DNA from 3 places in the Lysinibacillus sp. CD3-6 genome. Region 2 is predicted to be linked to each of the others. Evidence: riboswitches for the same ligand, from Rfam matches in the RefSeq annotation. Region 2 holds a riboswitch; each other region holds the start of a gene.
The links. A riboswitch is a leader RNA that binds a small molecule or an ion and turns the genes downstream of it on or off. The one in region 2 is predicted to bind cobalamin.
Positions count from the first base shown of each region.

Region 1: it holds a riboswitch for cobalamin, as region 2 does, so the genes downstream of both, FH508_RS12385 (ABC transporter substrate-binding protein) here and FH508_RS14485 (energy-coupling factor ABC transporter permease) in region 2, are expected to answer to the same signal.
Region 3: it holds a riboswitch for cobalamin, as region 2 does, so the genes downstream of both, FH508_RS22135 (hypothetical protein) here and FH508_RS14485 (energy-coupling factor ABC transporter permease) in region 2, are expected to answer to the same signal.

Region 1 is NZ_CP085880.1:2,549,001-2,551,270, forward strand. It holds gene FH508_RS12380 (precorrin-3B methylase) at 1-156, opposite strand, end outside; gene FH508_RS12385 (ABC transporter substrate-binding protein) at 210-1,193, opposite strand; cobalamin riboswitch at 1,421-1,607, opposite strand; gene FH508_RS12390 (elongation factor G) at 1,788-2,270, shown strand, end outside.
Region 2 is NZ_CP085880.1:2,915,060-2,917,329, forward strand. It holds gene FH508_RS14480 ((2Fe-2S) ferredoxin domain-containing protein) at 1-223, opposite strand, end outside; cobalamin riboswitch at 360-540, opposite strand; cobalamin riboswitch at 797-981, shown strand; gene FH508_RS14485 (energy-coupling factor ABC transporter permease) at 1,122-1,868, shown strand; gene FH508_RS14490 (energy-coupling factor ABC transporter substrate-binding protein) at 1,870-2,142, shown strand; gene cbiQ (cobalt ECF transporter T component CbiQ) at 2,146-2,270, shown strand, end outside.
Region 3 is NZ_CP085880.1:4,478,172-4,480,441, forward strand. It holds gene FH508_RS22130 (ABC transporter substrate-binding protein) at 1-316, opposite strand, end outside; gene FH508_RS22135 (hypothetical protein) at 318-860, opposite strand; cobalamin riboswitch at 1,013-1,224, opposite strand; gene FH508_RS22140 (glutathione peroxidase) at 1,379-1,924, opposite strand; gene FH508_RS22145 (hypothetical protein) at 2,157-2,270, opposite strand, start outside.

The sequences.
Region 1 (2,270 bases), 370 kb from region 2:
ACTTTCACCGACAATCTCTGCAATTTTTTGAAATTGAGCTGGTGTATAATGCTTATTGATAATACCTGGACTTACTGCAAGGCGTGTAAAGTTTCCATTAACATTTAGTTTTTCAAATGTGCGATCTGGTATATTCGAATGAAATGCATTCATCATTTGTGCTCCTTATGAAAAAGAGCTAGCAAATAGCTAGCTCTTTTGATTGTTATTTAAAAGTTTTCAGGATAAAAACCTTTTGCTAAAATTTCAATAGCTTCTGCAGCCCGAACCCCTTCTGAAGCGGCTGAAAGTGGTAAAATGACAAAGCGCTCATTTTTCACAGCATTTGTTTCTTTTAATGCTGGGTCACTTTTCAGGAATTTAATTTTGTCTTCAGCAGTTTGGGAACCATAATCAATTACGACAATCACTTCAGGATTGCGTTCAACAGTTTCTTCTTTCGAAACTGTTGTCCAGCCCGATTCGACATCGCCAAAAATGTTTTTACCGCCCGCTACTGTGACAAGTTCATCCATAAAGTTTTGAGCCGCTGTAAAAACTTCCTTATCCCCACTATCGTAAACTAAAACACGTAATTCTTTATCCTCTTCTGGTAACTTTGCACGTACAGCATCAACATCATTTGTCATCTGATTAATCAATGCTTCACCGCGCTCTTCCACACGGAAGATTTTTGCAATATTACGGATATCCGTAAAAATATCGTCTAATGTTGGTTTTGTAATACTTGAAGAAGTATGTAAATAGGTGTGAATACCAAGTGCCTCTAATTCTTCTGGTGTACCAACACCCTTTTCACTAAAACCACTTTTCCACCCAGCGTATAAAAAATCTGCTTCACTATCAATGACTTGTTCCTTTGTTGGGTATTGCTCAGCTATAACGGGTACTTTATCGTAAGCTGCTTGTAAAGGTTCATAAATTTTATCATCTAAATAGGCAGTACCCACCATTGAATCTTCTAAGCCTAGTGCTAGCATAATTTCTGTGACGTGTTGATTTAAGCTAATCGCTTTTTTCGGTGCATCTTTATAAACTTGCGTCGTCTCATTATTTTCAATGGTTACTTCTTTTGCTCCTGTTTGTGCTGGTTCAATATTTTCACTTTGTGAATCATTTTTTGCACTACATGCCCCTAAAATACTTAATAGCGCAATGGCAAGAACTAACCACATGCCTTTCCATTTCTTCATGTTTGTTTCTCCTTTAGTTTGTAATTTTTCATTATATAGTTAGAAATCAAAGACTTCTTAGCTACTGATCACGGCTTATTCTTGACTTTTCTTAATATAAATTGAAAACTCAACATGCTACTATTCTTCAAAAAGACACAAAAAAAAACCCTCTTGTTTCCAAGAGGGCGACATAGTGAAAAAACAATGGTTAATGAACCAATCACTATTCCCATCCTCGTGGTATTAAGTAAAAAATACATATTGGCAGGTATCCTGGCTTAGGTTCAACATTTATACGTCTTCCCATAGTTAAACTACAGTGACTGTTGTATAAACTCCCCATTTACAGTTGCGGGACAGCATCGGATTTACACCGATTTCCCTTTTAAGCAAATGGCAAAAACCATTTGCACCAATATATAGCAGTATTAAGTTATAAAAATAGCCTAGCAGAACTAATTTTTGTTTTCAATCACACAAAAAAATCCATAACTAATAATTATGAATTATTTACTACTATTTTAACATGAACGAGCACTATTAAACACGAAATGTTTTTTAGCTGAATCTGTTACAATGAGCGTATAGGAAAAATAGAAATGAGGATTTTTTATGTATAAAACGATTGGTGTGCTCGCACATGTCGATGCAGGAAAAACAACCTTTTGTGAACAACTACTCTTCCACACGAATAGTATTCAAACGCGCGGAAGAGTCGATCATCAAGATACTTTTTTGGATAATCATTCAATCGAGCAAGCTCGTGGCATTACCATCTTTGCCGAACAAGGGAGGATGGAAATTGGAAGTGATATCTATACGTTAATAGATACGCCTGGGCATGTCGACTTTTCACCTGAAATGGAACGTGCAATTCGTGTAATGGATTACGCTATCATTATCGTAAGCGCTGTAGAAGGTGTACAAGGTCATACTGAAACAGTGTGGCAATTGCTACGCCAATATAACGTACCAACCTTCTTCTTTATAAATAAGATAGATCGTGATGGTGCTGATGTGGGTGCCGTTGTGCGACAGCTTCAAAAAGAATGTTCGGAGCATGTACTTTTAATAAACGATCCATTGTGTGCAGAT
Region 2 (2,270 bases):
GCACACGATACCAATTTCCCTGTGGATACGCGATTACAACACATGCATCTTTGCATCTGCCATTACAACGCGTTCTTGTTGTATGTATTTCCTTATCGAGTGCTAATTTCTCTATTTCATCTCGTATGGCCAACGTAATTTCCTCAGCCTCTTTTTTCATGCAACTACTACCATTACAAATAAAAAGATGTGTTTTCATGCCCTCTAAGTTCCAAGTTGTCATTGCTGTTCTCCCCTCATTGACTTTTAGGAAAAAGAAAAAACCTTTACTCAACATCGAAGAGTAAAGGTTTTATAGAAGCCAAAATAAAAACGAATATACACGTATCCGCTCTCGCTTCACTTCTCCCTCCGAAAAGTTTGCATATCATCAACTAAGCAGGTTTCCTGACTTAAGCTTCCTCTTACTTTCGCGCCTTCCCAAGTTTCCAGTGGCATTGCGATTTCATCAGCTATTACAGTAGCGGGGGCTGTATCGGATTTACACCGATTTCCCTATTATCTCGAAGTATATCGAGCACTTAATGATGGATTTATATTTAAATTTTGAAATGAAATGTTAATAAAACGAATATAAAACTGTTTCTATCATAGCCTATTATTTTTACTCTTTTCAACATTTCTTTTTTATTTATTAGATTTTTAATAAAATTTCAACAAATATTCCGTTAAAATTGATTGATTCTCTCTTGTATTTATCTGAATTTTCTAGAATGTAATTCTATTAAAAAATCTTTTTACAAAAAAAGAATAGCTTATGATTGGAAAAACATGTTACACTTCTTCGTGAAAACTCACAATTTCATCTTTTTTCGGTGCGAAGTGTATACATTTCGCTTAAAAGGGAAGCCGGTTTAAGTCCGGCGCGGTCCCGCCACTGTATGAGGGAATTTTATAGAAAATGTCACTGTCCAAAGGACGGGAAGGCCTATAAAATGTTGATCTTAAGCCAGGAGACCTGCCGAAAAAATCGTGATCGTTTCAACCTACGAGGATAGGTGTGCGGCTTAGCAAATGACCATTAGTATTTGCTTTTTCAGCTATGCACTTTTCCTAGACGGAGAAGTGCTTTTTTTATTGCGCATCCTACATTCGAAAATGACTGTGAAGGAGGAATGGTTTTGAAATTTTCTTTTTGGAAACTTAGTTATTTCTTACTAGCTTTTTTACTAGTACCAAATCGAGCGTTTGCCATGCATATCATGGAAGGGTTTTTGCCGATTGAATGGGCGATTTTTTGGTGGGTCGTTTCGATTCCATTTATTATTTTAGGATTACGTTCTATTCGTAAAACAATTGATGAAAATCCTGAAACAAAAATGATATTAGGCTTATCAGGTGCGTTTGCATTCGTTTTATCAGCACTGAAAATCCCATCAGTAACAGGAAGCTGCTCACATCCTACTGGTGTTGGTCTTGGTACGGTTCTTTTCGGGCCATTAGCAATGAGCGTAATCGGAACAATCGTTTTATTATTTCAATCTTTACTTTTAGCGCATGGTGGTATTACTACTTTAGGTGCGAATGCTTTCTCAATGGCGATTGTAGGTCCAATTATTGCGTATTATGTCTTTAAAGGTTCTCAAAAAATTGGTCTTTCATTTTCTATCGCTGTCTTTTTTGCCGCGATGCTTGGGGACTTAGGTACTTACGTTGTCACTTCAGTTCAATTAGCACTAGCTTTCCCTTCTGAAGTAGGGGGCTTTATGGCTTCATTCACAAAATTTGCAGGGATTTTTGCTTTAACACAAATTCCTCTCGCAATTAGTGAAGGGATTTTAACTGTTATCGTCATGAATTTCTTAAAAAAATACAATGTGAGCGAATTAAAGGCTCTTCGTGTTTTCTCAGCAAAGGAGGCACATTAGGATGAAGAAAAATTTACTGCTACTAGCTGTCGTTGTACTTTTAGCAATCATCCCCCTTTTCGTACAAAAGGGTGCAGAATTTGGTGGTGCTGACGGAGAAGCAGAAGCTGCAATCGGTGAAATTAATGCAGAGTATGAACCATGGTTTGAAAGCTTATGGGAGCCACCAAGCGGTGAAATTGAAAGCTTATTATTCGTATTACAGGCTGCGATTGGTGCTGGCTTTATCGGCTATTTTGTAGGCTATATGCGCGGCAAGCATAAGGAAGGTTAAACAATGTTACTCATTGATAAATATGCTTATATGAATAAACTAGCGACTGTTCATCCGTTAGAAAAAATGACGTTTTCCTTAGGGTTACTGCTATTATCGCTTATCGTGAAAGATGAACTTATTTCACT
Region 3 (2,270 bases), 1.6 Mb from region 2:
CTGAAACACGTTCAATATCTTTTGCTTCTTCTGGGTACGTATCATATTCAGTTGCCCCAATAACTTTATCTCCAACGCCTAGTGCAAATAAGATTTCTGTATTACTTGGTTGTAGTGACACAATCGTTTTTGGTACTGCATCAAATGCTACTTCGACATCGCGATCATCTGTCACTTTATAGCCTGTTTGCTCAGCTTGTTGTCCTTCTTTAGATGATGTATCGTCCTTTTTGGCTTCATCTGCTGTACCGCACCCTGCCAATACAAGTGCTAACATTAATATTGTAATCCATTGGAAATTAATTAGTTTCTTCACTTTACACATTCTCCTTCTTCTTCTTCATAGGGTATGATTTGCTTATAAACGGTATTTCAGCAATACCAGCTTGCTGATTCATGTATACAGCCATTACAAAAAATACATTCGCTAATAATCCTAAGTAATCGAAAAGAATTGCTGGTACTTCTCTTTCCTCAGAAACTTTATGTAGAACACGGTATGATTTTTTTGCCTCACTACGACATAAATGAAGCGCTGTTGCAGCCCCCGTTCCTTGTGGTAAAACAAAGTTCTGTATTTCTTCCTTTACATGCCCCACATAAAAATCATAGCGATCACTAAGCCATACTAAATCTTCTTCCGTTACTGCTAATTTGCCACGTACTGAGCCATTTACATGGTAGGCCATTGGCAAAATCGTCAATAAATCTGTCGCTACAACCTCAACTGCTTCTGCTTTTACAGCCGTTAATGCTACACCGACATGAGTTGTTAAACTATCCGTACGAATCTCAAAATCTACAGTAGATATTTTTTCACGCATGAATGGGTAGCAAGAATAACGAGCATCTTTTTTCATAACTAGTCCCTTCTTTCTTTCATGAACAGATTTTGCTTTATAGGTGCATAAAAAAACGCCGCTCCCTAGGAACGACGAAAATAGCATATATAGTGCCGCCCATGCGACATCGCTTATGTATTTGCCGTATATCCTCCTAGCTTCCGAAGAGTTTTTATACATTAAATAAAGGTCGGTCTCCTGGCTCGTACAGTTCGCTACCACTAATCAGTTGCGATATCATAAAACCTTCCCATCTTAGGACTTCCCCTTTTCGACAGTGGCATTTTTTATGATTCTTGTACTTACAGTTGCGGAAACAGCTTCGGTTTTACACCGAATTCCCGATTATGCTAAAGTTAGCACCATTATTCTGCAAGAATTATTCACTTGATTAGCAGTTTATCATATATTGATTTGAAAAAATAGTTGTGAGATTGTGGAATATTCGAAAATATATATACAAAACTTAGCACTATTTCTACATAGTGATTAGCTATTTGTTATTCCAGCCTAAAAATTCTGATTAAAATGGCTAGCTATAAAATTTTTTCAATAGCTTGCTCAATATCTAATTGTGAATCTGTTGGTTCAAAGCGCTCGACTGTATTTCCTTGATTATCTACTAAAAATTTTGTAAAGTTCCAACGAATGTTACGTCCATCTAAAAAGCTAGGTGCAATTTGGATAATAGCTTCAGCTAACATCTTTTCCTGCATATTCGCCTTACCGAATTCACGAAAATCTACTTCGTGCTTTAAATAATTGAATAATGGATGTGTCTCTTCTCCATTAACTTGAACTAGTTCAAAAATCGGGAAAGTTACCCCGTAGTTAAGCTGACAAAGTTGAGTTGTCTCAACTCCATCTTCTGGGTTCTGCTGTCCAAACTGATTACACGGGAAACCTAAAACAATGAAATTTCCCTTGCCATATTTATTATACATTTTTTGCAAATCTTCAAATTGATATGTAAAATCACATTGATTGGCGGTATTAACGATTAACATTGTCTTTCCTCGATACGTCTCCATTGATAAAATTTCACCGTTTGGCTTTTTCACTAAATAATTATAAATCCCCATTTTCTCGACCCTTTCTAATTTACAATATTTATACTGTTACTATGCTATATACTGTTGCAGATTTACTTGTTTCCTCTTTATGGATAGTTTCTGGCTCTCACTTATACGATAGCTTACGTCAGTATATAAGACCTATCAAAAACTGAATCCATCCTCCTATTTTTATTATAATCAATAACTTTTCTTTCTTCAAAACAACACGCTTGGGCATAAAAATAGCCATCTCGCTATTTTAACGGATGGCGGTTTTATATTTCTTTTTGTATTTCATATCCTGCTCTTCATCTATTAATCGCTTTGCAATATCTAGTAAATTATGATCGTTCGTAGCATCAAACAACTTCTT